DNA from 3 places in the Buttiauxella sp. WJP83 genome. Region 2 is predicted to be linked to each of the others. Evidence: riboswitches for the same ligand, from Rfam matches in the RefSeq annotation. Region 2 holds a riboswitch; each other region holds the start of a gene.

What was found. Region 2 has a riboswitch for thiamine pyrophosphate ahead of thiM (hydroxyethylthiazole kinase). Riboswitches for the same ligand answer to the same signal wherever they lie in the genome.
Region 1: linked by a shared signal. The riboswitch ahead of thiC (phosphomethylpyrimidine synthase ThiC) and the one ahead of thiM (hydroxyethylthiazole kinase) in region 2 are both predicted to bind thiamine pyrophosphate.
Region 3: linked by a shared signal. The riboswitch ahead of thiB (thiamine ABC transporter substrate binding subunit) and the one ahead of thiM (hydroxyethylthiazole kinase) in region 2 are both predicted to bind thiamine pyrophosphate.

Annotation. Positions count from the first base shown of each region.
Region 1 covers NZ_CP110080.1:4,396,470-4,406,650, forward strand. The annotation lists gene nudC (NAD(+) diphosphatase) at 26-799, opposite strand; gene rsd (sigma D regulator) at 1,021-1,524, shown strand; TPP riboswitch at 1,576-1,697, shown strand; gene thiC (phosphomethylpyrimidine synthase ThiC) at 1,786-3,687, shown strand; gene thiE (thiamine phosphate synthase) at 3,687-4,322, shown strand; gene OH773_RS20310 (HesA/MoeB/ThiF family protein) at 4,315-5,070, shown strand; gene thiS (sulfur carrier protein ThiS) at 5,054-5,254, shown strand; gene thiG (thiazole synthase) at 5,256-6,035, shown strand; gene thiH (2-iminoacetate synthase ThiH) at 6,035-7,156, shown strand; gene OH773_RS20330 (SIS domain-containing protein) at 7,233-8,381, opposite strand; gene OH773_RS20335 (GntR family transcriptional regulator) at 8,485-9,216, shown strand; gene OH773_RS20340 (6-phospho-beta-glucosidase) at 9,206-10,181, opposite strand, start outside.
Region 2 covers NZ_CP110080.1:1,550,808-1,560,988, reverse strand. The annotation lists gene OH773_RS07260 (ADP-ribosylglycohydrolase family protein) at 1-608, shown strand, start outside; gene OH773_RS07255 (PfkB family carbohydrate kinase) at 595-1,575, shown strand; gene OH773_RS07250 (GntR family transcriptional regulator) at 1,549-2,295, opposite strand; gene thiD (bifunctional hydroxymethylpyrimidine kinase/phosphomethylpyrimidine kinase) at 2,473-3,282, opposite strand; gene thiM (hydroxyethylthiazole kinase) at 3,279-4,067, opposite strand; TPP riboswitch at 4,102-4,198, opposite strand; gene OH773_RS07235 (DUF3772 domain-containing protein) at 4,446-6,869, shown strand; gene OH773_RS07230 (hypothetical protein) at 7,088-7,468, shown strand; gene OH773_RS07225 (carbon starvation CstA family protein) at 7,511-9,310, opposite strand; gene OH773_RS07220 (cytochrome c) at 9,552-10,181, opposite strand, start outside.
Region 3 covers NZ_CP110080.1:710,924-721,104, reverse strand. The annotation lists gene yggU (DUF167 family protein YggU) at 1-231, shown strand, start outside; gene OH773_RS03405 (XTP/dITP diphosphatase) at 260-853, shown strand; gene hemW (radical SAM family heme chaperone HemW) at 846-1,982, shown strand; gene OH773_RS03395 (sugar efflux transporter) at 2,018-3,196, opposite strand; gene sgrT (glucose uptake inhibitor SgrT) at 3,444-3,605, opposite strand; gene sgrR (HTH-type transcriptional regulator SgrR) at 3,819-5,489, shown strand; TPP riboswitch at 5,515-5,614, shown strand; gene thiB (thiamine ABC transporter substrate binding subunit) at 5,651-6,634, shown strand; gene thiP (thiamine/thiamine pyrophosphate ABC transporter permease ThiP) at 6,610-8,217, shown strand; gene thiQ (thiamine ABC transporter ATP-binding protein ThiQ) at 8,204-8,902, shown strand; gene OH773_RS03365 (DedA family protein) at 8,899-9,672, opposite strand; gene araC (arabinose operon transcriptional regulator AraC) at 9,760-10,181, opposite strand, start outside.

The DNA of each region.
Region 1 (10,181 bases), 1.9 Mb from region 2:
CCTTTGGCTGTATCGCTCGAGTTTATCACTCATAGTCCGCGCGACACAGGGCGACGGTGTCTTCAATCAGGCGTCGTGCAACCGTACCCGGTGGTGGCAATAACGGCAATTGATCGTAGCGATACCAGCCTGCATCCAGTAACTCTTTCGGGTCGATTTCAATCTCACCGCTATGATATTCCGCCATAAATGCGGTCATCAAGGACTGCGGGAACGGCCATGGCTGGGAAGTGACGTAGCGTAAGTTCTTCACGCGAATACTGCTTTCTTCCATGACTTCCCTCGCCACGGCTTGTTCGAGGGTTTCCCCGACTTCGACAAACCCCGCCAGCACGGTGTAAATCCCATTGCGATGACGCGTATGTTGGGCAAGCAGGATATGGTCGTCACGGCGAATGGCCACAATGATGCACGGCGAGATTTGCGGATAGTAACGTTCACGGCAGTGGCTACATAACATGGCCCATTCCGTTTTGCTGACGTGCATTTCATGCCCACAGTAGCCACAGAATTTATGCGAGCGGTAGAATTCCGCTAATTGCACACCGCGACCCGCCAGCTGGAATAATCCCACATCCTGATCGATAACCTGACGCACCGATCCCATATCCGTCCGGCGATTTTGTCGCACAAGCCATACAGGTTCATTTTCCCACTCACCGATGGGCATCCCAACAGCGCCATCGAGCTGAAAATTTTGTGCCACTCCGTGAGGGAGCTCACCTTTTGGCAACCACAATTTTTGTTCATGACTGACGATAAACCAGCCCTGATCTAACTTTTGAATTACACGTTCCATAACCTGGTGCACATCCCCGAGTTCGCTGGTATAAACAAATGGTCGTAACAATTTTGGGTACGTTTGCGTTACATCTTTCACTCTAAATAGTTCGAGTTGCAGGTAGGCGGCAAATGAACGCATCCCGATGAGCTTACTTGAGTAAGTGATTCGGGTAAGTGAGTGCAGCCAACACCCCTGCAACTTGAAATATGACGAGTAAATAACTCACGGAGTCAATCATGCTTAACCAGTTAGAGAATCTGACTGAGCGCGTTGGTGGTAGTAATGAGTTAATCGACCAATGGCTTCATGCCCGCAAACATTTATTGGTGGCTTATTACAATATGGTTGGGATCAAGCCTAACAAGGATTCCCATACCGCGCTCAATGAAAAGGCTCTGGATAATTTTTGCCACAACTTGGTGGATTATCTGTCTGCCGGCCATTTTAATATTTATGAACGTATTATCAGCGAAATGGAAGGCAACAGCCCACTTTTTGCTGCCACCCATCTTTACCCACAGCTTGAAGCCAATACCCAGCAAATCATGGATTTCTACGATACGCATCTTGAAAGCGCTATCGATGACGATAACTACATTGAGTTCCAGAAAGCCTTGTCCGGCATCGGCGAAGCACTGGAATCACGTTTTTCGCTGGAAGATAAACTCATTCAATTGGCGTACGACCACGATTTAGATGACAGTGCTAACAATACCCGCGGTCTTGCACGCCCGGCTTGAGTTCTGCCCTGTTAACGAGTAGTTTACAACCCGACCCGTAGCAATACGGGTTTCTTCTTGTCGGAGTGCCGAGTGCTTACTGTTATGGTAAAGCACCGGCTGAGACCGTTAATTCGGGATCCGCGGAACCTGATCAGGCTAATACCTGCGAAGGGAACAAGAGTAATTCTGCTTTTGGGTTCACCCGTGCGCGGGCGGTCCACATTCATTACTCCTCCGTTGTTCTGACAAGCCACTTCCTGATAATTACTGGAATGAGCTATGTCTACCACTGAAAAAAAACTCAACCGCCGCGAGCAGCGCGCCGCAGCCCAACATTTTATCAATACCCTGGAAGGCACGGCTTTCCCCAACTCTCAGCGTATTTATCTCACTGGCTCTCGCGATGATATCCGCGTGCCCATGCGCGAAATTCAATTAAGCCCGACCGCAACCGGCGGCAGTAAAGAAAACCCACAATTTACGCCTAACGACGCCATCCCCGTTTATGACACATCTGGCGCATATGGCGATCCGGCTATCATCATTGACGTACTGCGCGGGCTTGATCCTCTTCGAGCCAACTGGATTACTGAGCGTGATGATTGCGAAATCCTGACTGACCGTAGCTCTGCCTATACCAAAGAGCGTCTGGCCGATGACGGTCTGGACGAATTGCGATTTGAAACGCAACTCACGCCTAAGCGCGCAAAAACTGGGAAAACAGTCACGCAACTGCACTATGCGCGCAAGGGGATAGTGACGCCGGAAATGGAGTTCATCGCAATTCGTGAAAATATGGGCCGTGAACGAATCCGCGACCAGGTTTTACGCCACCAGCATCCGGGCCAGGGGTTTGGCGCTCGTCTTCCTGAAAATATCACACCAGAATTTGTGCGCGACGAAGTTACGGCGGGACGCGCAATTATCCCCGCCAACATTAATCACCCGGAATCCGAACCGATGATTATCGGGCGTAATTTCCTGGTCAAAGTGAACGCCAATATCGGTAATTCGGCGGTCACCTCTTCCATCGAAGAAGAAGTAGAAAAACTGGTGTGGTCCACGCGTTGGGGTGCAGATACCGTAATGGACTTGTCCACTGGACGCTATATCCACGAAACCCGCGAATGGATTCTGCGTAACAGCCCGGTGCCGATTGGCACAGTACCTATTTACCAGGCACTGGAAAAAGTCAGCGGTATCGCCGAAAACCTCACCTGGGAAATGTTCCGCGACACATTGCTGGAACAAGCCGAGCAAGGTGTCGATTACTTCACTATTCACGCTGGCGTGCTGCTGCGCTATGTGCCGATGACAGCCAAACGCCTCACCGGGATTGTCTCACGCGGCGGCTCGATTATGGCGAAATGGTGTTTGTCACATCATCAGGAAAACTTCCTGTACGAACATTTCCGTGAGATCTGCGAAATCTGCGCCGCTTATGACGTTTCGCTCTCTTTAGGCGATGGCCTGCGCCCGGGTTCCATTCAAGATGCCAACGATGAAGCCCAATTCTCGGAGCTACACACTCTCGGCGAACTGACCAAAATTGCCTGGGAATATGACGTCCAGGTGATGATTGAAGGCCCCGGGCATGTGCCGATGCAGATGATTCGCCGCAACATGACCGAAGAACTGGAACATTGCCACGAAGCGCCGTTCTATACGCTCGGCCCGCTGACGACCGATATCGCACCGGGTTACGACCACTTCACATCAGGTATTGGCGCAGCGATGATCGGCTGGTTTGGCTGCGCGATGCTGTGTTACGTCACGCCAAAAGAGCATCTCGGCCTGCCAAACAAAGAAGATGTTAAACAGGGGCTAATAACCTACAAAATTGCGGCACACGCCGCAGACCTGGCAAAAGGCCACCCTGGCGCGCAAATCCGCGATAACGCCATGTCAAAAGCACGCTTCGAATTCCGTTGGGAAGACCAGTTTAATCTGGCGCTCGACCCGTTTACCGCGCGAGCCTATCACGATGAAACGCTGCCGCAGGAATCCGGAAAAGTCGCGCATTTCTGTTCGATGTGCGGGCCAAAATTCTGCTCAATGAAAATCTCCCAGGAAGTCCGCGATTTCGCAGCCAAACAAGCCATTGAAGTCGGACTGGAGGATATGTCGCAAACCTTCCGGGCAAAAGGTGGCGAAATTTACCTGCGTCAGGAGGAAGTGTGATGAAACACCCTGCATTTCCCCTCGTTCCCCGGCGTCTGGGTCTGTATCCGGTGGTGGATAGCGTGGAATGGATTGCCCGTTTACTGGAAGCTGGCGTGCGTACTATTCAACTGCGCATCAAAGATAAGCATGACGAAGACGTAGAGGCCGACATTGTTGCCGCCATCAAGCTGGGCCAACAATACGAAGCTCGTCTGTTTATCAATGATTACTGGAAGTTGGCGATAAAACACCGCGCTTACGGCGTGCATCTGGGCCAGGAAGATATGGATGTCGCAAATCTTGATGCTATTCGCGATGCGGGTTTGCGCCTCGGAATCTCCACTCATGACAACATGGAAATGGACCGAGCCCTCGAGGCGCGCCCTTCTTACATCGCGCTGGGTCATGTTTTCCCCACCAATACCAAGCAGATGCCTTCATCTCCGCAAGGGATTACGCAACTTGCAAAACACATCAAAACGCTGGGTGATTACCCTACCGTAGCCATTGGCGGGATTAGCATTGAACGCGTTCCTTCAGTGCTCGCAACGGGCGTAGGAAGTGTTGCCGTGGTGAGCGCGATTACTCAGGCTCCAGACTGGCAAGCCGCCACCGCACAATTACTGTCACTGGTGGGGGCTGGCGATGAATGATGCGGATTTCATGCGTTACAGCCGTCAGCTTTTACTTGAGGACGTGGCTGTTGAAGGGCAGCAAAAGCTGCTCGCCAGCAAAGTTCTTATTGTTGGGCTCGGTGGGCTGGGCTCCCCTGCCGCTTTATACCTGGCGGCGGCGGGCGTTGGCACACTGATTCTTGCCGACGATGACACGGTGCATATCAGTAACTTACAACGCCAGATTTTGTTTACTTCAAACGATCTCGATCAGCCTAAATCTCGAGTCGCCCAGCGCCATCTTCAGCAACTCAATCCTGATATCGATCTGCACATTATCAGTGAACGTCTTGAAGGAAATTTGCTGATTCAGGCAGTGCGCGGCGTCGATTTGGTTCTCGATTGTAGCGACAATATGGCGACGCGCCACGCAGTCAACGCCGCCTGCGTCGAACAGAGCAAACCGCTGATTTCCGCCAGCGCGGTAGGATTTGGCGGGCAGCTTATGGTTCTCACACCCCCATGGGAAAATGGGTGTTATCGCTGTGTCTGGCCGGATGAACATGAACCAGAACGTAACTGCCGAACCGCAGGGATTATCGGTCCCGTGGTCGGCGTGATGGGAACATTGCAGGCACTTGAGGCGATTAAATTGCTCACGGGTATCGTTCCAGCCACGGGGTCTTTACGTCTGTTTGATGCTCGCCAACACAGTTGGCGCAAGCTCACCATGCAGAAAGCTAAAGAATGCCCGGTATGCGGAGGGCACGATGCGCATTCATTTTAATGATGAACCGATGCAGTGCGCGGGCAACCTGACACTGGAAAAGCTTCTGGAACAATTGCGTGTACTAAAACCTGGAATAGCTCTGGCTATCAATCAGACGATTGTCCCACGCGAGCAATGGGAGACTCATTTATTGAATGATGGCGACCAAATCTTGCTTTTTCAGGCCATTGCCGGGGGTTAACATGCTCAAGATTGCAGATAAAACTTTCTCTTCGCGCCTGTTCACTGGCACCGGTAAGTTCTCCTCACCGCAGGCCATGGTCGAAGCCATCCGCGCCTCGGGTTCGCAATTAGTGACCATGGCGATGAAACGCGTCGATTTGCGTAATCATAACGATGCGATTCTCACTCCTCTGCTCGAGGCTGGCGTGCAACTGCTACCAAACACTTCTGGAGCGAAAAATGCTGAGGAGGCGATTTTTGCTGCACAACTCGCACGTGAAGCGCTAGGCACTCACTGGGTAAAACTGGAAATTCACCCAGATGCTCGCTATCTCTTACCTGATCCGATTGAAACACTGAAAGCGGCCGAGAAACTCGTCAAATTAGGCTTTGTTGTTTTGCCTTATTGCGGTGCCGATCCGGTTTTGTGCAAGCGGCTTGAGGAAACAGGATGCGCGGCAGTCATGCCACTTGGCGCACCGATTGGGTCTAATCAGGGCTTACAAACCCGCGCATTTTTGGAAATTATTATTGAGCAGGCTCAGGTGCCGGTGGTGGTTGATGCGGGTATCGGTGCGCCTAGCCACGCCGCCGATGCGCTGGAAATGGGGGCATCGGCTGTACTGGTGAATACCGCGATTGCTGTAGCGCGAGATCCCGTGCAGATGGCGCATGCTTTCCGACTTGCCGTTGAAGCAGGTTCGATAGCCGCACAGTCCGGATTGGGAACTCGCCACCAGCAGGCGCAGGCTTCTAGCCCATTGACGCAGTTCCTGCAATTCAGCCAGGAGGGGACGTAATGGGCGGAACCTTTACTGATCGCTGGCGTGAACTCGACTGGGATGACATCACTTTACGCATCAACAGCAAAACAGCCCTTGATGTAGAGCGTGCATTGAGCGCCCGCAAAATCACCCGCGACCATCTTATGGCGCTGCTTTCTCCGGCTGCCAGCCAGTATCTTGAACCTCTCGCACAGCAGGCGCAGCAATTAACTCGCCAGCGTTTTGGCAACACAGTGAGTTTTTACGTGCCGTTGTATCTCTCCAACCTCTGCGCTAATGATTGTACATACTGTGGTTTTTCGATGAGTAACAAGCTCAAACGTAAAACACTGGATGAACAAGAAATTGAACGAGAGTGCGAGGCAATTCGCAAACTCGGTTTTGAGCATTTGCTGTTGGTGACCGGCGAACACCAGACCAAAGTGGGCATGGATTATTTCCGTCAACACCTCCCCGCCATTCGCCGCCAGTTCAGCTCGCTGCAAATGGAAGTGCAGCCGCTGAATGAACAGGAATATGCCGAGCTCAAAACGCTGGGGCTGGATGGCGTGATGGTTTATCAGGAAACCTATCATCAGGCGGTTTACGCGCAGCATCATTTGCGCGGTAACAAGCAAGATTTCTTCTGGCGTCTGGAAACACCAGACAGACTAGGCCGCGCGGGGATAGACAAAATCGGCCTTGGCGCGTTGATTGGTTTATCGGATAGCTGGCGTACTGACTGTTTTATGGTGGCGGAGCATTTGCTGTGGCTGCAACAGAACTATTGGCAAAGCCGTTATTCGATTTCGTTTCCGCGTTTACGTCCCTGTACGGGCGGTGTAGAACCGGCATCAATCATGACGGAAAGCCAACTGGTGCAGGTGATATGTGCCTTTCGTCTACTGTCGCCAGACGTAGAACTTTCGCTTTCTACGCGCGAATCCCCCTGGTTCCGGGATCATATGATTCCGCTCGCGATTAATAACGTCAGCGCCTTTTCCAAAACTCAGCCGGGAGGCTATGCCGATAATCATCCAGAGCTTGAGCAGTTTGCACCGCACGACGGGCGTACACCGACTGAGGTCGCCGCTGCTCTAACACGTTCAGGTTTGCAGCCGGTCTGGAAGGATTGGGACAGTTTTTTGGGGCGGTAACACCGCCCCATCCTCTTTTATACCCAAAATAATTCGAGTGACAGGCAGGCTGCCAACGCACATGTAACTTGAAGTATTAAGGGTATACGGTCACTTTGGCGACCTTAGCCACTTTGCCATCACTAGAAGGCGTGTCCGGTGTCACGCCTAATTCAATCGCGCTATAAAGCCCGGCCAGTTGCGCGAACACCACATAAATTAACGCAGCCCAGGATTCGTGGTAATCCACCAGTTCAGGAGCAGCAAAATGGAAATAGCGATCCCCCGGTTTGCTTCCGGCTGGCAACACATCATGACCGATAGCGATAACCTGTGCCGCTGGGCTGCGCTCACGCGTCAGCTCCGTCATCATATCGCTGTCATAACGGTGGATTTCCGGGCGAGCAGCGAGATAGCCAATGTTGGTCGCATCACGATTGATGATCAGTTTCGGGCCGTGGCGGAACTCCAGCATGGAATGCCAGGCCGTCATCACATTGCCGTTGCCCATCTCCAGCAATTTGAGGCTGGTTTCACAGGCAATGGCTTTTAGCGATAACGAGCCGACAGCGACAACGTTATTACGTAATTGCGCCGCCCACTGTTCAATATCCGCCGCATAGTGAGTCAAAAAGTGGTGCATGCCACGCTGTAAAATCGGCAACACTTTTTCGGCTTCTGCCCAACCCGCAGGAGCCACCAGCAACATCAGATACCACAGCGGAACAGTAAATTCGGATGTGGCGGCAAAACTGCCATTTGAAGTGCCTTCTGGCACCGGGATAAACAACCCTTCGGCATGCTGTTGGGCGAGTTGTACAAGACGGCTGTTGGCGTTGTTAGTTACCGCCAGATGGCGCATCTTCGGGTAAGCCGCAAGAGCACGCTCCACGACTTTTACGGTTTCCGGTGTATTACCTGAACTACTAACAGAAACCAGTACACAGTTTTCTGGAATGTTATCAGGTGCAAGGACCAGGTCCGTTGCCGGTATAACGTCAATCGAGTTTGGCACCACGCTGCGTAACCAGTTAACGCTCGCTTGCGCGGCTAACAAAGAGGAACCCGCGCCAGTGATGACAATGCGCGTGTGGGAATCGCTTTTGCTCCAGAACGCGTCAATCTCAGGCTGGCGCGCTTTTATGCTTTCAAAGCCTTCTTGCCACAGGCGTGGTTGAGCCACAATCGCTTCAACGGTTAAACGGGCTCCCTTTTGCTGCCAGTACGCTTGATTATGATTTAACATGTTTATTTTCCACCTGTTATGGAACTTGCGCCGCGCCGGAAAAGTGCTTTAGCATGCCGACTCGCGCATTTTTAAATTCATTAACAACCCGATCGAGGGAACCATGAAACCGGTATACATCCTTATTCGCGATACATTGAAGCGCGAAATTCAGAACCAAAAATACCCGGTTGGCTCCCTGATCCCATCTGAGCGTGAGCTGGCAGAAACCTATCAGGTCACGCGTGCTACGGTGCAAAAAGCCATCGCTCAAATGGAGCAAGAAGGCTTGGTTAAAAAAGTGATCGGCAAAGGCACCTATGTAAACCGCACCTTTGCGCCACCGGTTTATCTTCTCAACCCTGATGGCGAGAGCAGCGCGCTGGGTGTCACCAAAGAACTGAGCAACAAAGTGACGATTACCAGCCGCCTGATTTACCATGTTCAGCAACCTGCCGGTGATTACCTGGCAAACCAGTTTGGCGTTCTCGCCAGCGAACCTGTTCATGCCATCCGCCGCGTTCGCCTGTTTAACGGTACGCCGGTATTAGTTGAAGACAGTTACATTCCCTTAGCGATTGTCGATTCCATTGACGACGACGTGCTGCAAAACCATTCCCTGTATGCGTTTATCGAAGAGAAGTGCCAGCAAAAAATCGGCGGTACAGACTCCGTTGTGGGTGCCAGCCTGTTTGATGATGAGATGGCGGCACTGCTCGACATTCCGGTAAATTCACCCATGCTGCATATCAAAGAAAGCACCTGGCTTGAGGACGGCACGGTCTTTAACTACTCGTGGAGCTACAACCGTGGCGACCTGTTTAGAATGCGCAGCCGAAAAATCCTTATTCCTTAAAGAATTGCGGTAAATATTCGCGATGGGCTTCGAGTAACTCGTCGAGCACCAGTTTTGCCACTTTGCCCGAAGGCACCAGCGGGTTCAGCGTTAACGCCTGCAAAGCCGCGCCGTAATCCCCCGTCACTGCGGCTTCCACAGCCATTTCTTCCCACGACTTCATCAGTGAAACCAGGCCGGAAACCGTGGCCGGTAACGGATCGTTATTCAGAGGGATCGCACCGTATCGCCCAATCACGCAGGTGGTTTCGATAGCCACATTATCCGGCAATGAGCGAATCGCGCCGTTGTTACGCACATTCACCGTCATCAGCAAGTTCTTGTCGTTATAAATGGCGCTAATCAGCTCACAAGCCGCTTCGGAGTAATACGCGCCGCCTCGCTGTTCAAGTTGCTTCGGTTTTTCATGCAATTGCGGGTTTTTGTAGAGCTCAAATAGCTCATGCTCAACCGCCTGCACCACTTCCCCACGCGTTCCATGCTCCTCGAACTCATGAAGCTGTTTTTCCAGAACATCGCTTGTGGCGTAGTAATACTGATGATACGGGCAAGGGATGACGCCGAGATGCTGGACTTGTTCCTGGAGCCACGGAATATCCGGGATATTTTTGGGTTTATGGGCGCTGTCATATTTAAGATTGCGCAGCACATCTGGCATCACGTCTTTACCGTCCATGTAAACATGGGTGCCATAAAGGAAATGGTTCAGCCCGACAAGTTGGAGCAGGAAACGGGATTTATCCACGCCGAGGATTTCAGCCACCATGCGCTGCATTGACTGGGAAAGGTTACACAACCCAACGCATTTTATTGTGCTGTGTTTTAGAACCGCTTCAGTAACGATACCGCTTGGATTGGTGAAGTTAATCAGCCACGCATCCGGGCATAACTCTTCCATGTCGCGGCATATATCCAGAATGACCGGGATGGTGCGCAGTGCTTTCGCGAGGCCGCCTGCACCATTG
Region 2 (10,181 bases):
CATCGCCACTGGGTTGCCTGCTTCCAACGCACAATCTCGATGCTTTTATTGATGAAGTGGCACTTGCTTCAAGCCCGACGCACAAATCCGATCTCGCCCTGGCCGGTGCCGTGGTTATCGCCTGGTCTGTTTCAAAAGCGATTGAAGGGGCAAGTTGGGAGACTATTTGCGACGAATTGCCTTCGATCGCTCGCCATGCTCAGGAAAAACGGATCACAACATTTAATGCGTCACTCGGTGCACGTATTGAGCTGGCGCTGAACGTTGTCAGAAACGCGCGCGGAACGGAGTCCGCTATGGAGCAGGTTTATCAACTGGTTGGTACAGGCACCAGCACCATTGAGTCTGTTGCTGCGGCGATTGCGATGGTGGAACTGGCGCAAACCCATCCCAATCGCTGCGCGATTTTATGCGCAAACCTCGGTGGCGATACCGATACCATCGGTGCGATGGCGACGGCGATTTGTGGCGCACTCCACGGCGTAGAAAGCATTGATAGCGAGCTAAAACAACAGCTTGATGATGTTAACCAGCTCGATTTTACGCGTTACAGCCGCCTGTTTATGGCGTATCGAAAGCTGCGGGAGGCGCATTATGAAGGCCGGTGAATTACATTCCCGCTTGCCAACATTGGTGGCGCAGCGCCCGGTTTGTGTGTTGGGCTCGGCGGTCATTGATGTGATCGCCGACGCTTATTCCCTGCCGTGGCGCGGTTGCGATATAGAACTGCAGCAGCAAAGCGTGAATATCGGTGGCTGCGCGTTGAATATCGCGCTGACACTTTCACGCCTCGGTATCGCCTCGAAAAATGCGCTACCGATTGGCCAGGGTACCTGGGCGGATATCATTCGTGCAAGCCTTGATAAACAAGGTATCGAGAGTGAAATCCACACGAGCAGCGGCGATAACGGTTGGTGCCTGGCGCTGGTTGAGCCAGACGGCGAACGAACGTTTATGTCATTTCGTGGCGTTGAGCATCAGTGGAATCAGCAATGGCTGGATAAGCTACAGCTCGCGCCAGGCACTCTGCTTTCACTTTCGGGGTATCAACTGGCCGGCCCGTGCGCAGAGTTGTTAGTGAACTGGCTCGAATCGCTCGATGCGGTCACCGCTTTTATCGACTTTGGGCCACGCATTGCCGATATTCCAGCAACCCTGCTGGCGCGGATTATGGCCTGTAAACCGATCGTCTCGCTTAATCGCCAGGAAGCCGCCATTGCCGCCGAAGGGTTGAAGGTGGCTGGCGACGACATTGATGGCATTTGCCGCGCCTGGCTTGAACGTTATGATGCGCCACTCATTGTGCGGCTAGATAAACAAGGCGCGTGGTACTGCTCACATACGGCAATTGGGCACGTGGCCCCGTTCCCGGCAATTGTCGTCGATACCATAGGCGCGGGTGATAGCCATGCGGGCGGCACCCTGGCAGGTCTTGCCGCGGGGTGGAGTCTGGCAGATGCGGTAAGTCTTGGGAATGCAGTCGCGTCTTACGTCGTTGGCCATCGTGGCGGCGACTGCGCGCCGCACCTTGAACAACTCAATGAAGCGCTACTCCTCGCAGACGAAAACGTATAAATCGCTGCGGCAGTAGCTGATGCTGTATTCGATAGGCCGGTTTTGGGGATCAAAGGCAACTTGTTTGATTACCAGAACCGGCACCGGTGTTTCCAGTTTGATGTGCGACTGGAATTCGCTGTCCGGCATTCTGGCACTCACGCGGCTACGGGTGCGTTGCGGAATAATGTTCTGGCTGCGGAAGTAGTCATACAACGAGACACCGATATCATCGGCATCGGCAATCAATTGCGCAGGCACGTACGATTCCTCGACTGATACCGCATCTTCATCCACGTAACGAATACGTTTGAGTAAGAACACGTCGCTGTCCGTCGCCACATCCAGTTGTTCTGCAACTTCCGGCGAGCATTTCACCACCCGTTTATTGACCCACAGTGTGTTCGGTTTTTTACCGCGCAAAACCACCTGTTGAGAAAATCCACGCGCCTCTTTGAGCGAATACTCAAACGTGGTGTTAATTTGCGTGCCGTACCCTCTTGAACGAGTCACCACCCCATCATCTTCCAGCGTCTGCATCGCTTTGCGCACTGTGATGCGCGAAACCCCCGTCAACTGACTGAGATCGCGCTCACCCGGCAGAATATTGCCCTGCGGCAAAATACCGCTGCGCACTGCCGCCTTCACCGTTTCGGCAAATTTCAAATACAACGGCGTGTTATCGGCCTGCGAGAACCGCTGGATAAGCTGTTCAATGAGCTGAGTGTGAACCTGTTCCATGTCGCACAAGTATCCGGAAGATGGAGAGAAAGAGCCCAAGTATATACTTAAATACACCCAAAATAATTCGAATTGCAGGAAGGCGGCAACGCAGCAAACCCCCAGGAGCTTACACAAGTAAGTGACTGGGGTGCGCGAGGAAAGCCAACGCATCTGCAATTTGAAGTATGAAGGGGGTCACCACCATTGGTGAAAGTGATGCACCGGCCCGATTCCGCCGCCAACTTCCAGCGAATCCGCCTGTTCTAAGGCCTGAGATAACCATTTTTTCGCGGCACTTATCGTTTGCGGCCAGTCGTTATAGCGCGGATAAAGTGCGGCGAGTGCCGCAGAAAGCGTACAACCTGTACCGTGTGTATGCCGCGTTTTTACTCGCGGCGCGGTAAAGCGCTGCGCACCATCTCGCGTAAATAACCAGTCCGGACTTTCCGCATCATCGAGATGCCCGCCTTTCATCAGCACGGCCTGGCAGCCTAACCCTAACAAGGCATCGCCCTGCTCTTTCATTTCACGTTCGTTTTTTGCATGAGCGGTATCCAGCAAAGCCGCGGCTTCCGGCAGGTTCGGCGTAATCAGTGCCACTTGCGGTAAAAGTCTGCGACGTAAGCTGTCAACCGCCGAAGGAGCAAGCAAAGGATCGCCACTTTTCGCCAGCATCACTGTATCGAGCACCACATTTTGCGCATGGTAAAACGCCAGCCGCTCCGCCACCGCCACAACAATATCGGTTTCAGCTAACATGCCGATTTTTATGGTATCGATGCGCACGTCACTCAACACTGAATCCAGTTGGGCGGCAACAAACGCGGGCTCAATGCGATAGACCGACTGCACCCCACGCGTGTTCTGCGCCACGAGCGCGGTCACCACACTGGTGCCATACGCGCCCAACGCCGAGAAAGTTTTCAGGTCGGCCTGAATGCCCGCACCACCGCTTGGATCGGTTCCGGCAATGGTCAGCGCATTGATACGTTTTAATCCTTTCATACCAGTGCCTCCGCCTGAAGCCCGTAAAGCGCGTCGAGAAAGGCAGGAATAAAACTGCCTGGGCCACGGCTCTCTGAAATGGCCTGTTGACCTGCAATTTTCATAAACTGGCAGGCGGCGGCGACGTTATCAAGCCGCGAGCCAGGCAATGAACAACAAGCGGCCACCACAGCAGATAACGCACAACCGGTGCCGACCACCCGTGTCATCAAAACGCCGCCCCCCGAAACACTCCAGCTATTTTCACCATCTGTGATGTAGTCTCGCTCACCGGTTACCACAACAATCGTCCCCACCCGTTGTGCCAGAGCCTGTGCTGCAGGAAGTGCAGAAAGTGCGTCATCGATGCTATCCACACCTCGCCCACCGGAATGGCCACTCGCCAGCGCCAGGATTTCCGACGCATTCCCGCGAACAACTGCCGGTTTTAGGGCGAGCGCCTCATGGGCAAACTGCGTGCGAAACGCCAGGCCGCCAACAGCAACCGGATCAAGCACCCAGGGTGTGGAAGATTCATTTGCCGCATGAATAGCTGCAAGCATGGCGTGACGACGTTCAGCGGTCAGAGTGCCAATATTGATCAGCAGCGCATGGGCAACAGGGCTAAATTGAGCGGCTTCTTGCGCTTCAATCACCATGGCCGGAGCGGCACCGATGGCAAGCAAAACATTAGCCGTAAAACTCTGCACCACATCGTTAGTCATGCAGTGAACAAGAGGGGAAGTGGTGCGAAGTTGCAGTAAAATCGACGCGGCGATATGGCCGGGTAGCAGGTCAGGTTGCATCATAAAGCTCCTGTCCGGCGCGAAGAAGGGATGCCGGACAGGCATCTGACTTCCCTACGCTGGCATTATCCAGATCAGGTGGTACGGGTATTTCTCAGCCTTCACAAAGAAGGGCACCCCGAGTCATTGATTAATCGAAACTTGTGATTAATCGGCCATCAGAATAAAGCCTGCGTGGCGCGCTGTAAACCGCTAGTGTCTCCGCCCCCCTTGCGCGACGCATCCATTCCAACCATAAGCCCCGGTTATCGGATTTGAACGCCAAAACAACATATACAGACTAACCCTGGTTGGAATCCGGAGAATTACAGGTATCCTAGCTGATTGTCCTTTATTTCATTTTTTTCGAAATCCCGGAATTATTTTTCTATGCGTACGATGCGTAAACCATTAAGAGTGCCGCTGTTGTTGCTGGCATTGTTGTCTTGTTTGTTGATGACCCCCCTCCTTTCTCAGGCGGAGGAGGCTACTGGGCAATCTGCCACTGAAGAACCGGTTAAGGTTAACGCCAGCACAGCACTGCCTGCACTGCAAAAGCGCCTGGATTCACTCAAGCAACGTGTATCCGCTGCGAAAGCTGACAAACAGTTCACTATCCTTAATGACGACGCGCAAAAGCTGGTCGCTGAAGCGGATAAACTCGCCGTCTCGTTAACACCTCAGTTAGCGCAGGTTCAGGCGCAACTGGATGTCCTTGGGCCTGCTCCGGCACCGGGTACTTTGACGGAAACACCGCAGGTCATCAGTCAGCGCAAACAATTGAACAGCAGCAAAGCGTTGCTCACGATGCAAATCGAGCAAGCGAAAGCCGTTGTCGTGGGTGCACAAAACCTCTCATCACAAATTGCCGGACTGCGTCGTGACGCGCTGAAGACGCAAATCGCACTGAACACCGGCAGCATTCTGGGTGAGAGCTTCTGGTCGCCGGTATTTGACCCAAGCGATAAAGATGCGGCGCGATTCGACGAATTCGGAACACAAGTCAGCGATGCCTGGCATCAGGCATGGAGCGAAGACTGGCGCGTGGGAAGCACGATTTATCTGCTGCTGGCGTTAGGTATTGGATTATTTGGCCGCCGCGCAATGGACAGGCCATTGAATTGGGTGTTGCCTCGCTGGCTGCCGCAAGGGCGTTTTCGTCGCAGCTTCCTCGCCTGCTTTACCACGTTAAGCACCACGTTGACGCTGGGTATCTGTATGCAGTTGTTGTGTTATACCTTTACCCGCCTGCCCGACACCTCGCAATGGGTGATGGAGTTTGCCGATCAACTGGTCGAGCTAACCTATTTTTCTGCGGTGATTGCCGGTTTGGGTATCGCGTTACTGTCGAATAGCCACCCGTCCTGGCGTCTGCCTGGCATTGCAGACCCGCTTGCGAAAACGCTGTCCTCGTTCCCGATTTTGCTGGCGACCTTCATCTTTATCTTTGGCATCATCGAACAGCTTAATGCGTTGGTCGGTGCGAGTATTGCCGCTACGCTTTTTGGCAACGGTCTGGCGGCTTTACTGGTGGCGCTCAATTGCCTGATTGCCCCGATTCGGGTCAACAGGATCCGCCGAAAAATGAGTGCCGAGGGCGAGCAAACCGAAGCTCGTTCCACGGTTGCCGGTCTGATCCATCTGGTCATCAGCCTGACCGCATTCGTTATCTTGCTGGCATTGCTGATTGGCTACATTCCGCTGGCGCGCTTCGTCACGTTCGAATTGCTGTGGATTGGCCTGGTGGTTTGCAGCCTGTATCTACTGATTCATTTCGTGGTGGATCTCTGTGAAACGGTCTTTTCACCTGCCACACAGACCGGGAAAATCCTCAAAAGCACGCTGAGCCTGAATGACCGCCATCTTTCCCTTGCAGCGACGTTGTTCTCCGCGTTGGGGAAAACCAGCCTGTTGTTAATGGCTGCTGTTGCGCTGCTTAATGGCACCTTCGGCACCACAACGCCGATGGAATTGCTCATCAAAATTGCGGAGATGTGGGGCGGAAAAGGCCTCGAGGGGATGAATATTATCCCTGCTCACGCAGTCAATTCGGTGTTGTGCCTGGTGATCGGCTGGTATGTATTGCGTTCCACACGCCGCTGGCTGGATAACGATTTCCTGCCAAAAACCAATATGGATCGCGGCCTGCGCGCCTCGCTGGTTACGTTGTTTACCAACGTCGGCTATGTGCTGATTATCATGCTGACGCTGTCAATGCTCGGCATCGAATGGAACAAACTGGCCTGGATAGTCAGCGCCTTATCGGTGGGTATCGGTTTCGGTTTACAGGAGATAGTGAAGAACTTTATCTCCGGGCTGATTCTGTTAACCGAGCGCCCTGTGAAAGTGGGTGATTTGGTGAGTATCAGTGGCGTTGAAGGCGATATCCGCCGCATCAACGTGCGCGCAACGGAAATCCAGTTAGGGGATAAATCCACGGTAATTGTGCCCAACTCACAGCTTATTTCGCAGAACGTGCGTAACGCCACAATGGGTAATGCGCAAGGCGTGGCGACCATCGCCCTGACTTTCCCGCTCGATATCGACCCTGAGCAAGTGCGCAATTTGCTGCTCGAAGCCTATAAGTTGCATGAATCAATTCTGGAAAACCCACCACCGTCCGTCAGCTTTAAAGAGCTGGGGCCAAGCGGGATCGTGCTGAGTGTCACCGGCTATGTGAATAGTCCGCGTATGGTCAGCTCGACGCGTAGCGATCTGCTGTACGAGATCCTTAAAATGCTGCGCGCTGCGGAGATAAGCCTCAGCCAGACTCAAACGATGGTTCTTGAGCAACCGGTACATAAATTGCCAACAGAAGAGTAAGTTGAAGGCCACAGTCTGCTAAAACAGGCTGTGGCTTTTCTTTGACTTTGCACCACACCTCGCAACAAACCGCCTTCTACCCGCAAACAAACTATCATTATTCAGAATATTTACCGTTTAACCAATTCATCGAATTGATACAAATCAACATAACCGGGGTCGTGCGGCAGCATCATTTCGCGCCGATAATTTTAAAAAAAATTTTGATAAGAGAGTTAATGATGAACAAACTGAAAACAATGGCGCTGGTTCTGGGTTTTGTCGCCTTTTCCGCCAGTGCAGCACTCCCGCTTTTTAACGGCAAAGGTCATCCGGGCGATGTGCATATCGATCAGAACGGCCCGGTGTACCTGAACGGTAAAGAGATGAAGCTGAAGAAAATCAATGACAACTTCTATGAAGCCACGGGTCAGGGTGTGGTGTTGTCTATCGCTATCATGCCAGACGGTACCCCATCAGTAAGCTGGACCGGCAAAAACCGTGCTCACGGCGAGATCACTCCAGCCAACCAGGCCGCAGCCACCAAAGGTCCATCAGGCCGTGATCTGGATTGCAGCCGCCCAGACTTGACCAACGCAGAAATGAAAGCCTGCCAATAAAAAAAACCGGTCACGGAGGACCGGCTTTTAGCACGTCTCAAATTACGACAACAATTCAATCGGCTCGTCGTTACCGCGAGCACGCCACAACACAAACCAGCGTTGAATCGACGCAACCATAATCACCAGACCCAGCGCGACCATTACAATCGAAATCGTACCGTTGAAGATGTTGAAACCTTTAGCTGCGCTATTGAAGTAGACGTTTTTCACCATCCAGTACGCTGCATAGTTTACCGTCACGTACAGATACGCCAGCGGGACCAGGCAGGTCAGTGCATACCAGCGTTTTTCTGACATACGCAGAATAATGGTTGTCCCGATCATCAGGCCGATGGAAGCCATCAGTTGGTTAGATACCCCAAACAGCGCCCACACGGAGTTGATATCGCCGGAGTTCAACAGGTAACCCCACAGCACACAGGCCACGATGCTGCAACCAATTGCGCCAGGCATCCAGTTGGTGCGTTTGAGCGGAGCCCAGATATCGCCGAGGAAATCTTGCAGCAAATAGCGCGCAACGCGGGTACCGGAATCCACTGCGGTCAGGATAAACACCGCTTCGAACATGATGACGAACTGGAAGAAGTAAGAGGCTAAATGGCTAAACCATGGGATACGCGTGAAGATATCTGCCATACCCACCGCCAGGGTGACTGCCCCACCGGTACGTCCGTATAAATCCAGGCCGATAGACTCGCTAAGCTGTGGCAGATTGACCACGTCCATGCCAAGGCCCGCAAAGACTTCAGGCGTCGCGTTAATGGCGAAGTAATCCGCTGGATGCAGTGCAGTCGCCGCGATTAATGCCATCACACCCACGACGCATTCAGCAAGCATCGCACCGAAAGCCACCGGCAGAATATCGTTCCATTTGTCGATTTGCTTCGGCGTGGTGCCGGAACCGATAAACGCATGGAAACCAGAGATTGCTCCACAAGCAATGGTGATAGAGATAAATGGCCAAACCGGACCAGCGAGCACGGGGCCGTTACCATGGATAAACTGGGTCACTGCCGGGAATTGGATTTCTGGGTTAATGAACACCACGCCAATCACCAGCGCACCGAATACGCCAATTTTCATAAAGCTGGAGAGGTATCCACGCGGCGTAAGCAGCATCCACACCGGCAGCGCGGTGGCAAAGAACGCATAGAACGGCAGCACCAGGCTTACTGTAGAAGCACGGAAGCTCAGCCATTCGCCGAATGCAGACTCCTGAATATAGGGCCCTGCAATCACGCAGCCGAAAATGACGATAATGCCCACCCAGGTTGCGCCCCGCATGCTGCCGGTGAAACGCTCCCACAGACCGACGCAAATCGCCACAGGGATGGTCATAAACACCGCGAATGTACCCCATGGGTTACGTTCCAGCGCGTGAACCACCACCATCGACAAACCCGCCATGGTAATGGTGATGATGAACAGCATCGCAAGGCCAGTACACCAGCCAGCCACTGGTCCAAGCTCCGCTTTTGCCACTTCTGAGAGTGACTTACCACGGTGTTTCATGGAGGCGAAAAGCACCACGGTATCGTGTACCGCACCGCCCACCACGCAGCCAATTAATAACCACAGGAAGCTTGGCAGATAACCGTATTGTGCTGCCAGCACCGGGCCAACCAGCGGGCCTGCTGCTGCAATGGCGGCAAAGTGACTGCCGAAGTTAACCCATTTTTTGGTCGGGACGTAATCTTTGCCGTCCTCAAGAATATGTGACGGTGTGATTTCTGAGTCATCAGCATTCAAGACTTTACGGACGAAAAACACCCCGTAAAGGCGATAGCAGATAGCCAGAATACACAGGGTCGCGATAACAAAAGTTAGTGCGTGTTGCATAACCCACTCCAGTGCCATAGATAAAAAGATCATGGATATGCTGGCATAGGTTTGAGACGCAACAGGAGGGTGTTTGAGTGAGCGGTCAAATCACGAGTTAAACGGTTGGATTTGGGGAATGAGTGGTTTTGGATTTTCTCCTTCTCCTTTGGGAGAAGGCCGGGATGAGGGGATGATGCTGTCATCCCCTGTTTGCCCTCACCCTAACCCTCTCCCACAGGGAGAGGGAATAATGGGGGTTTTATTTCTCCGAACGTAATGCCTTAACCTGTTCAGCCGTCACATCACCTGGCAATCCACCCCAGGTCACACGCAGGTAGTTCACCAGTTCGGCAACTTGTTCATCGTTCAGGCGGGAGCCGAAGCCTGGCATACTTTGCATGCTTTCCCCGTTCGGGAAATTCTGCGCAGGCAGACCGTCAAGCACCGAAACGATCAGGTTTTTGGCATCAGGCTGGCGCAACGTCGCATTGTTAAGCATCGAAACCGCGACGTGCGGCTTGCCCTCGCCTTCACGCGCGTGGCAACCGGCGCACTGGTCGAGATAAGTCATTCGCCCAGCTTCATTCCCTTTGCCAAGAGGCGCCGGAACCGCAGCCGGAGGCGCTTCACCCATCAGATACGTCGCCATCGCTTTTTGATCGGCTGGCGTCAGGTGCTGCGTGCTGAGATCAACCACCATGTGCATTTCGCTAAATGCGCTGCCTTGTGGTGCAAAACCGGTGCTGAGGAATTGCTGTATATCCTGTGGTGTCCAGCCACGGTTCGCCAACGCTTTTGGCGTAATGTCAGGAGCCATAAAGCGCCCTAATTCCCCGCCCTGCATCGCTTTATCCAGCTTCATTTGGCCGAGCAATCCGCGCTCAGTATG
Region 3 (10,181 bases), 840 kb from region 2:
GCCAGCCGGGATAGCATTATTGGGCTGCATGGCGACGAACTAAAAGTCGCCATCACCGCGCCGCCAATTGACGGCAAAGCCAACGCCCATCTGGTAAAATATCTGGCTAAACAGTTCCGCGTCGCCAAAAGCCAAGTTGTGGTTGAGAAAGGCGAGTTGGGCCGTCATAAGCAAGTTAAGATTATCGACCCGCAACAAATCCCGACGGAAGTCGCGGCATTGCTCGAATAATTACCGAATTTCACAGGATTATCTCACTATGCAAAAAGTTGTCCTCGCGACCGGTAACGCCGGTAAAGTGCGTGAACTTGCCGATTTACTGGGCGATTTTGGTCTGGATGTTGTGGCACAAACTGAATTAGGCGTGGAGTCTGCCGAAGAAACAGGCTTGACGTTTATCGAAAACGCCATTCTGAAAGCCCGCCACGCGGCGCAGATTACGGGTTTGCCCGCCATTGCCGATGACTCTGGTCTGGCCGTAGATGTTCTGGGCGGCGCCCCGGGTATTTACTCGGCACGTTACGCAGGCATTGAGGCAACGGATCAGCAGAATCTGGAAAAGCTGCTGGCGACACTGAAAGATGTGCCGGACGATCAACGCAAAGCGCGGTTCCATTGTGTGCTGGTGTATATGCGTCATGCAGAAGATCCCACACCGCTGGTGTGTCACGGCAGTTGGGAAGGTCAGATCACCCGCGAAGCCGCAGGGGCTGGCGGCTTTGGCTACGACCCGATTTTCTTTGTCACTACCGAGGGCAAAACTGCGGCTGAACTCACTCGTGATGAAAAACGCGCGATTTCCCACCGTGGGCAAGCACTAAAACTGTTACTGGAAGCAATGAAAAATGGCTAATTTGCCACCACTGAGTCTCTATATTCACATCCCGTGGTGCGTGCAGAAGTGCCCCTACTGTGACTTCAATTCTCATGCACTAAAAGGCGACGTCCCGCATGACGAGTATGTCGCCCACCTGTTGCGCGATCTGGACAACGACGCGCCAATGGCACAAGGACGTGAAATAAAGACCATCTTTATTGGTGGCGGTACGCCTAGCTTGCTTTCAAGCGAGGCGATGCAAACGTTGCTCGATGGCGTGCGTGCGCGCCTGCCGCTGGCAGCTGATGCAGAAATTACCATGGAAGCGAATCCTGGCACCGTTGAGGCCGACCGCTTCGTTGGCTATCAACGTGCTGGCGTGAACCGCATTTCTATCGGTGTGCAGAGTTTTAGCGAGACAAAACTCAAACGCCTGGGCCGAATCCATGATTCCGGTGAAGCGAAACGTGCGGCAAATCTGGCTAGCGGATTAGGGCTGCGTAGTTTCAATCTGGATTTGATGCACGGTTTGCCAGACCAGTCGCTGGAAGAGGCGCTGGATGATTTGCGACAGGCCATTGAGCTGAATCCACCGCATCTTTCCTGGTATCAGCTGACAATTGAGCCTAATACGCTGTTTAGCTCACGTCCGCCAAAACTGCCGGACGACGACGCGCTGTGGGATATTTTCGAACAGGGCGACAAACTGCTGACGGCTGCGGGTTATCAGCAATACGAAACCTCGGCCTACGCAAAACCGGGCTATCAGTGTCAGCACAACCTGAACTACTGGCGTTTTGGCGACTACCTGGGAATTGGCTGTGGCGCACACGGTAAAGTGACGTTCGAAGACGGGCGCATCATGCGTACCGCCAAAACGCGCCACCCGCGTGGCTATATGGAAGGCAAATACCTCGATCGCCAGCACGATGTTGAGCAAGCGGATAAACCGTTCGAGTTCTTTATGAACCGTTTCCGCCTGCTGGAAGCCGCACCACGCAATGAATTTAGCCTGTATACCGGGCTGGACGAAACGGTGATCCGTGCGCAGCTGGATGAAGCAATTGCTAAAAATTATCTGGTAGAAACTGAAGATTACTGGCAGATAACCGAGCACGGTAAGCTGTTTTTGAATTCGCTATTAGAGATTTTCCTGGCCGAGTAATCAAATATCGGGGCGAATAGCCGCCCCGATATCTTTTAAATGTTTTTGACCCTGCTGGTCAAAATCAACGCCAACACCGCCAATCCTGCAATTAACCAATACACCGAATAATGCCCGAAACTCTCCGCGAGCGCCCCTTGCAACACGCCAGCCAGAATCACGCCGGTAGAAATACTGTTGGTAAATAATGTGGTTGCCGACCCCGGCCTGCCCGGCATTAAATCCTGGAACCATAGCATTCCAATCCCGGCGACAATGCCAATAAACACCGCGTTAAACAACTGGAGCAACAACAGCGCCGTGCGGCTGTGGAACAAAATCAGCCCGACGTAGAACAACACGCCCGCTGCCACCGCAATCACCATCATGCGCCGCTTACCAAAACGCTTCACATAATAGCCCGCAAGGATCATCGCCGGGATTTCAAGCCCCGCCGCCGTCCCCATCAGCAGTCCTGCCAGCGATTCCGGAAGCCCTAAATCACTGCTGACCCACAGCGGCATATCAATGATGTACATGGTGTTGCAGGTCCACATCAGCATTGAGGCAATGAACAACATGCGGACGTTCTTGTCTTTCCAGCCGCTGACTTCGGTAAGCGCCAGATCGGCGGGCTGTTCAATTCGCTCAACCGACGGAAGTGCGAAGAAGATGAGCGCCAGCGAGATAACAAAAATCCCCGCCGCAATAAGAAACATGGTGGTAAAGCCGTAGTTTAACGCCAGCATAAACGACAACGGCGGGCCAATGACCCAGGCAAGCGACAGCTGGGCACGCATTATCGAGCTGAACATCACCACTTCACGTGCGGATCTATCTGCATACTCGCGGGCCAGGGCGAAGATTTGCGGCATTGCCGTGTTAGCAATGGAGGCAAACATGACGCCCAGGGTAATTAGCGTCAGATAATGACGGTTAAAAGCAAACAAAATGCAGTTTGCCACGGCCATCGCACAGCAAACCATAATCAGCTTTCGTCTGTCGCCCCGGCTATCAGAGCGCTTCGCCAGCATCAGACTGACCAGAATACCGGCTATCGCGTTGACGGTATAAAACAACCCGACCCAGAATGGCCGCACTTGCACTTCACGCGTTAAAAACAGGCTCAGCGTAGGTGCCTGAAGTGCCCCCGCGATGCCCATCATAAAAGCCACTAGCATAAATGCTGTGTAAACCGGATTCAGGCGTCGTCCTTTTGTCAGAAACCAGGCCATGCAGAGAGATCCTTTTGCTTGAGCGGGTGATAAATGTGCAAGCCGTCCACTATACCCTAAATAATTCAAGTTGCAGGTAGGCGGCAAGGGAGCAAATTCCCAGGAGCTTACTAAAGTAAGTGACTGGGGTTTGTGAGTGCAGCCAACACCCCTGCGGCTTGAAGTATGACGGGTATAAAAAAGCCAGCGGTAAAAACCACTGGCCTGGTGAACATCACCAATTCTCAGTCACACATGAATCAACGAGTTAGTACTTCACGGTTGCGGAAGTGTTCACTTCCCACTGCATTAAGTCCTCGAGCATCCTCAGACGTTGCGACGCTGTCTGGCGAGCCAGCCATCCAGCAGAAACACTTTGTGTTGCGGCAAAATACTGTTGATAAAACTTAACAACCGGTGACCGTTTCATATGTACCTCCTCGCTTTCATCGTTGATGATTATTGGCGTAATATGAGGAAAGTTAAATTGATGAGTTTCTGCCGGGAGTTCCTCTTTTCTACCCTTTAGCATTCGAGTTGCAGGTAGGCGGCAAGGGAGGGAATCCCCAGGAGCTTACTTGAGTAAGTGACTGGGGTGAGCAAACGCAGCCAACACCCCTGCAACTTGAAGGATGAAGGGTATATGTCTAGTGGTCGTCTACAACAACAGTTCATCCGTCTGTGGCAAAGCTTCGAAGGAAAGCCGCAAGAAACGACGTTGAATGATTTGGCCGATTTGCTGAATTGCTCCCGCCGACATATGCGGACGTTACTCAGTGCGATGCAGGAAAATGGCTGGTTAAGCTGGCAAGCCGAAGCCGGGCGCGGCAAGCGATCAAAGCTTGAGTTTTTGTACACAGGCCTTGCGCTCCAGCAACAGCGCGCAGAAGATCTGCTTGAGCAGGACAGGATTGATCAACTGGTGCAGATCGTTGGCGATAAAGCTGCCGTTCGCCAGATGCTGATTTCTCATCTTGGTCGAAGCTTTCGGCAAGGGCGGCATATACTGCGCGTTCTCTACTACCGCCCACTGCTAAATCTGTTACCCGGTTCCGCTCTACGTCGTTCAGAAACTCATATTGCCCGGCAAATTTTCAGCGGGCTTATCCGTATAAATGAGGAAAATGGGGAACTGGAAGCGGATATTGCCCACCACTGGCAACAAATTTCCCCATTACATTGGCGTTTTTATCTTCGCCCCGGCATTCATTTTCACCATGGGCGTGAGTTGGATATGCTGGATGTGACGACATCCTTGCAACGTATCAGCACTTTGCCGCTTTATTCGCATATTAAGGAAATTACCTCGCCTACAGCCTGGACGCTGGATATCACCCTCTCACAACCCGACAAATGGCTACCGTGGTTACTGGGCAGCGTCAATGCGATGATCCTGCCGCGCGAATGGCAGACCTTAACCAATTTTGCTCGTCAGCCGGTCGGCACCGGCCCGTATTCGGTGGTACGCAACAACACCAATCAGCTGAAAATTCAGGCCTACGATGATTACTTCGGTTATCGGGCATTGATTGACGAGGTCAATTTTTGGGTGCTGCCGGAAATTGGTGAAGAAATCAGTTGTGCGGTGCAATTGTCAGGAATGCCCGACAGTGAGAAAGCCATCGAAAGTCGTCTCGAAGAAGGCTGCTACTATATTTTGTTCGATAGCCGCTCAACATTGGGTAGCAATACAGAAGTACGCCGTTGGTTGAGCCATGTTCTGGCACCGATCCATCTGCTTTACAGCGCAGGCGCCCAAAATCAGCAATATTGGTTCCCAGCCTACGGACTGCTACCGCGCTGGCACCATGCACGCCCCCAGCCGACACTCGAAAAACCCGCCGGGCTGGAGTCCGTTACGCTGACATTTTATCGCGATCACGTTGAGCATCGGGTGATAGCTAAATTCATGGAAGAGCTGCTGGCGCGCGTGGGTGTAGAGCTTGTGGTGCAAGAGGTGAGCTATGAAGAGTGGCATCAGGGGGATGCTGAAAGTGATATCTGGCTTAATAGCGCGAACTTCACTCTACCGTTAGAGTTTTCACTCTATTCGCACCTTTATGAAGTGCCGTTGATTCAAAAATGCCTCGCCATTGACTGGGAAACGGATACGGGTAAATGGCATAACGGAGAGCTTTCTCTGCCTGAGTGGTGCCAGAGTCGCGTGGAAAATAATGATATTTTGCCGTTAATCCACCACTGGTTGCGCATTGAAGGACAACGCAGTATGCGCGGTGTGAGAATGAACACGTTGGGATGGTTCGACTTTAAGTCGGCATGGTTTGCACCACCAGAACCAATACCTCTTTCGTAATATTTACAAAATCTCTACAATGCACGCGTTCTCAACGGGGTGCTAAGGCGAAAGTCTGGCTGAGATAATACCCGTCGAACCTGATCCGGATAACGCCGGCGAAGGGATTTGAGGCTCATTTCTCAAAGTCCTTTGCCACCCCTAATCCCAAGAGGTGCAAAGTGTTCAAAAAATTATTGCCGTTGCTTGCGCTCATCGCAGCACCTGTTTTTGCCAAACCCCTGCTGACTGTTTATACCTACGACTCTTTTGCCGCCGACTGGGGGCCAGGTCCTGCGGTGAAAAAGGCCTTTGAAGCGGACTGTAATTGCGAGCTGAAATTCGTCGCACTCGAAGATGGCGTTTCGTTGCTTAATCGCATCCGAATGGAAGGTAAAAACAGTAAAGCTGATGTCGTTCTGGGGCTGGATAACAACCTTCTGGAAGCGGCCACCCAGACGAAATTATTTGCACCGAGCAAAACAAACATCAGTGCGTTGAAAGTCCCTGGCGGCTGGAGCAACGAGACCTTCGTGCCGTTCGATTACGGCTATTTCGCTTTCGTCTACGATAAAAACAAACTGAAGAACCCGCCGAAAAGCCTGAAAGAGCTGGTCGAAAGCGACCAAAAGTGGAAAGTGATTTATCAGGATCCGCGCACCAGCACGCCGGGCCTGGGCTTGCTGTTATGGATGCAAAAAGTGTATGGCGACAAGTCGCCTGAAGCGTGGCAAAAACTGGCGAAGAAAACCGTCACCGTGACTAAAGGCTGGAGCGAAGCCTATGGTCTGTTCCTGAAAGGTGAAGGCGATTTGGTGCTGAGTTACACCACTTCTCCGGCTTATCACATTATCGAAGAGAAAAAAGATAACTACGCAGCGGCTAATTTTAGCGAAGGCCACTATTTGCAGGTGGAAGTTGCCGGACGTCTGGCGTCAAGCAAACAGCCGGAACTGGCTGAAAAGTTCATGGCTTTTATCACCTCACCCGGCTTCCAGAATACCGTTGCGACGGGAAACTGGATGTACCCTGTGACCGATGTGAAATTGCCTGAAGGCTTTAATGGCCTGGTCAAACCGCAGAACACCCTTGAGTACAGCGCGCAAGAAGTCTCTAAACAACGCGCCAACTGGATTAGCGAATGGCAACGCGCCGTCAGCCGCTAATTCCCGGCTGGCTGATCCCAGGGCTTTGTGCCGCCACACTGGTGGTGGCCGTAGCCCTGGCGGCTTTTATGGCGCTGTGGTTTAACGCGCCGCAAACAGATATCCGCGCCCTGATGCAGGATAGCTATTTGTGGCACGTACTGCGTTTCTCGTTCTGGCAGGCGTTTCTCTCCGCCGCACTTTCCGTATTCCCGGCAATTTTTCTGGCTCGTGCGCTCTATCGTCGCCGTTTCCCTGGTCGTTTAGCCCTTTTACGGCTGTGCGCGATGACGCTGGTTTTGCCGGTGCTGGTGGCGGTATTCGGTATTCTGACAGTGTACGGGCGCGAAGGTTGGCTGGCCTCGCTATGCGCAGGGTTGGGAATCGAGTGGACCTTCTCGCCCTACGGTTTAAAAGGCATTTTATTAGCACACGTCTTTTTTAACATGCCAATGGCGACACGTTTGCTGCTTCAGGCATTAGAAAATATCCCCAGCGAACAGCGACAGGTTGCCGCACAACTCGGGATGCAGGGCTGGAATTTCTTCCGCTTTGTGGAATGGCCCTGGCTGCGCCGCCAGATTCTCCCGGCGGCAGCGCTGATTTTTATGCTCTGTTTTGCAAGCTTTGCCACCGTGCTCTCGCTAGGCGGTGGGCCACAAGCGACTACCATCGAGCTGGCGATTTTCCAGGCGCTGAGCTACGACTACGATCCCGCTCGAGCAGCCTTGCTTGCGATGATCCAGATGGTCTGCTGTTTAGCGTTGGTGCTATTAAGCCAGCGACTTAGCAGAGCAATTCCCGTGGGGAATAGCCTGATGCACGGCTGGCGCGACCGTCAGGATAACCTGCGTCGTAAACTGTGCGACGCGGGGCTCATCATCCTCGCGCTGTTACTGTTACTGCCACCATTGTTGGCGGTGATGATTGATGGCCTCAATAGTGGCTTTAGCGCTGTGTTGTCACAGCCGGTGCTTTGGCAGGCATTGTTCACCTCATTACGAATTGCCGTAGGTGCCGGATTAATCTGCGTGATAATTACGGTAATGTTGCTGTGGAGCTCGCGGGAGTTACGCCTGCGTAACCGCACCTTTGCAGGCCAGGCGCTGGAACTTAGCGGAATGTTGATTCTGGCAATGCCCGGTATCGTGCTGGCGACCGGCTTTTTCCTGCTCCTCAATAGCACCGTGGGTTTACCGCAAACGGCTGATGGCATCGTGATTTTCACTAATGCGCTGATGGCAATCCCCTACGCACTAAAAGTGCTGGAAAACCCCATGCTGGACGTTGCTGAACGCTATACCAGGCTTTGCCAGTCGTTAAATATTAGTGGCGTAAACCGTCTGCGTTTTATCGAGTTACGCGCACTCAAACGCCCACTGGCGCAGGCACTGGCGTTTGCTTGTGTGTTATCGATTGGCGATTTCGGTGTCGTGGCTTTGTTTGGCAATGAGGATTTCCGCACGCTGCCGTTTTATCTCTATCAACAAATTGGTTCATATCGCAGCCAGGACGGAGCCGTCACCGCGCTTATCCTGCTGATACTGTGCTTTGCTTTATTCACTTTGATTGAAAAACTTCCGGGACGCCATGCTGATTCTTAATGATATAACCTGGCTCTATCACCATCTGCCAATGCGCTTTTCGATGAAGATTGGCAGCGGTGAACGCGTGGCGGTGCTGGGGCCGAGTGGCGCAGGGAAAAGTACACTACTGAGTTTGATTGCGGGATTTCTCACTCCCGCGAGCGGGCAGATTATGTTGTATGGCGAAGATCATACGCACAGCGCTCCGGCACAGCGTCCGGTATCGATGCTGTTTCAGGAGAACAATCTTTTCACCCATCTGACGGTGCGCCAGAATATTGGCCTTGGGTTAAATCCAGGGCTTAAACTCAACGCGACACAACAAGAGCGGCTCACGACGATTGCCAGCCAGATGGCGATTAGCGATTTATTCGACCGGCTTCCGTCACAACTCTCAGGTGGTCAGCGTCAGCGTGTCGCCCTCGCCCGCTGTCTGGTACGTGAACAACCTATTTTGCTGCTTGATGAGCCGTTCTCAGCACTCGACCCGGCGCTGCGCCAGGAAATGCTCGCGCTGCTTGATGAGCTGTGTCGCCAGCAACAATTGACGCTGTTGATGGTGTCACACAGTATTGAAGATGCGGCACGAATCGCCGAAAGAAGCCTGGTGGTGGTTGATGGCCGTATCGCCTGGGATGGCGACACGGCAACGTTATTGAGCGGAGAAGCCAGTGCATCGGCACTGCTGGGGATCGGCCGTTAAGCGTGGCCGGTGAGCACTTTCCACAGAATACTGCGATAAATCGGCATCATCGGGTGCATCTGAATCGCGACAAAACCACCCACCGCGAGCGCCGTCATGACGGGAGCTAGCCAGTGTAAACGCGCACGTGGCAGGTATTTCGTCAGGCGATCGGATGTTGCCTTGCCGCTACGCCACCAGCGCCAGCACAACCATGCCGCCAGCCAGATAATCAATGCCACCAGCAGTAAGAGCCACTTAAAGTTGCTGCTCTGCATATCCGCAGGAATATCAATCGCCGCACCCGCCAGAATCCCCGGCAAGAAGTAGATCGGTGGCCAGAACAGGCAGCCAATAATATTCGGAATGATAAATTTGGACACGGGCAGATCTAGCATGCCCGCCACCATTGGCACCAGTGGCCGCGTCGGGCCGACAAAACGCCCCACCAGAATAGTAAACATGCTGTGCTGATGCAGTGCATGTTCGGTTTTATCCAGCAGCGCTTTGTTCTTTTTCATGAACGACCAGCGATGCAGTGGCCCTTTAAAGCGCCCACCCAGCCAGAATGAAATCCAGTCGCCAAGTAAGCAACCGACAATCCCCGCAGCCCAGGCGTGATAAAAATCGACCTGCCCCCCACCAATGAGCGCACCAAGCCCTGCCATCATCACGGTGCCAGGAAGGATAAGCCCGACCAACGCCAGCGATTCGAGGAAGGCCACCAGCATCACCGCAAAAAGCGAATACACTACTGACTGAGTAATAAAGTGTTCCAGCAAAGCTTCCATAAAGCGTCCGTCGAGAAACGAGTGGGCGATTCTCCTGAGTGTGGAATGAAGCGTCAAGCCATCATTTGTATAGATACATAATAGTTTCTATTCACACCCTGCACGAAACTCGCTCGGACTGGCACCCGTACATTTCTTAAAAACGCGCGAAAAATAGAGCTGATCTTCAAAACCGACATTGCGCCCGACGCTGGCAATTGGCATGCGCGTGGTGCTCAACAGCAATTTGGCCTGCAGGATGCGCTGGTCTTCACGCCAGCTCAAAACACTGACACCCAGCTGCTGGCGGAACAGATGTGACAAGCGTGACGGCGACAAACAGACGTGCTGAGCGACGCTGGCAATATCAAAACGGTGGTCGGCCAGATGGTCGCTGATGAACTGACAGGCATCCCGTACACGGTTATCAAGCGGCGGATTGAGTGAGGCGCTCAGGACTTCCATGCGTCGCAACAGCAACTGCTCTAACAGATTAATTGCCAGTAATTCCGCATAGCGCCCTTCCGCCT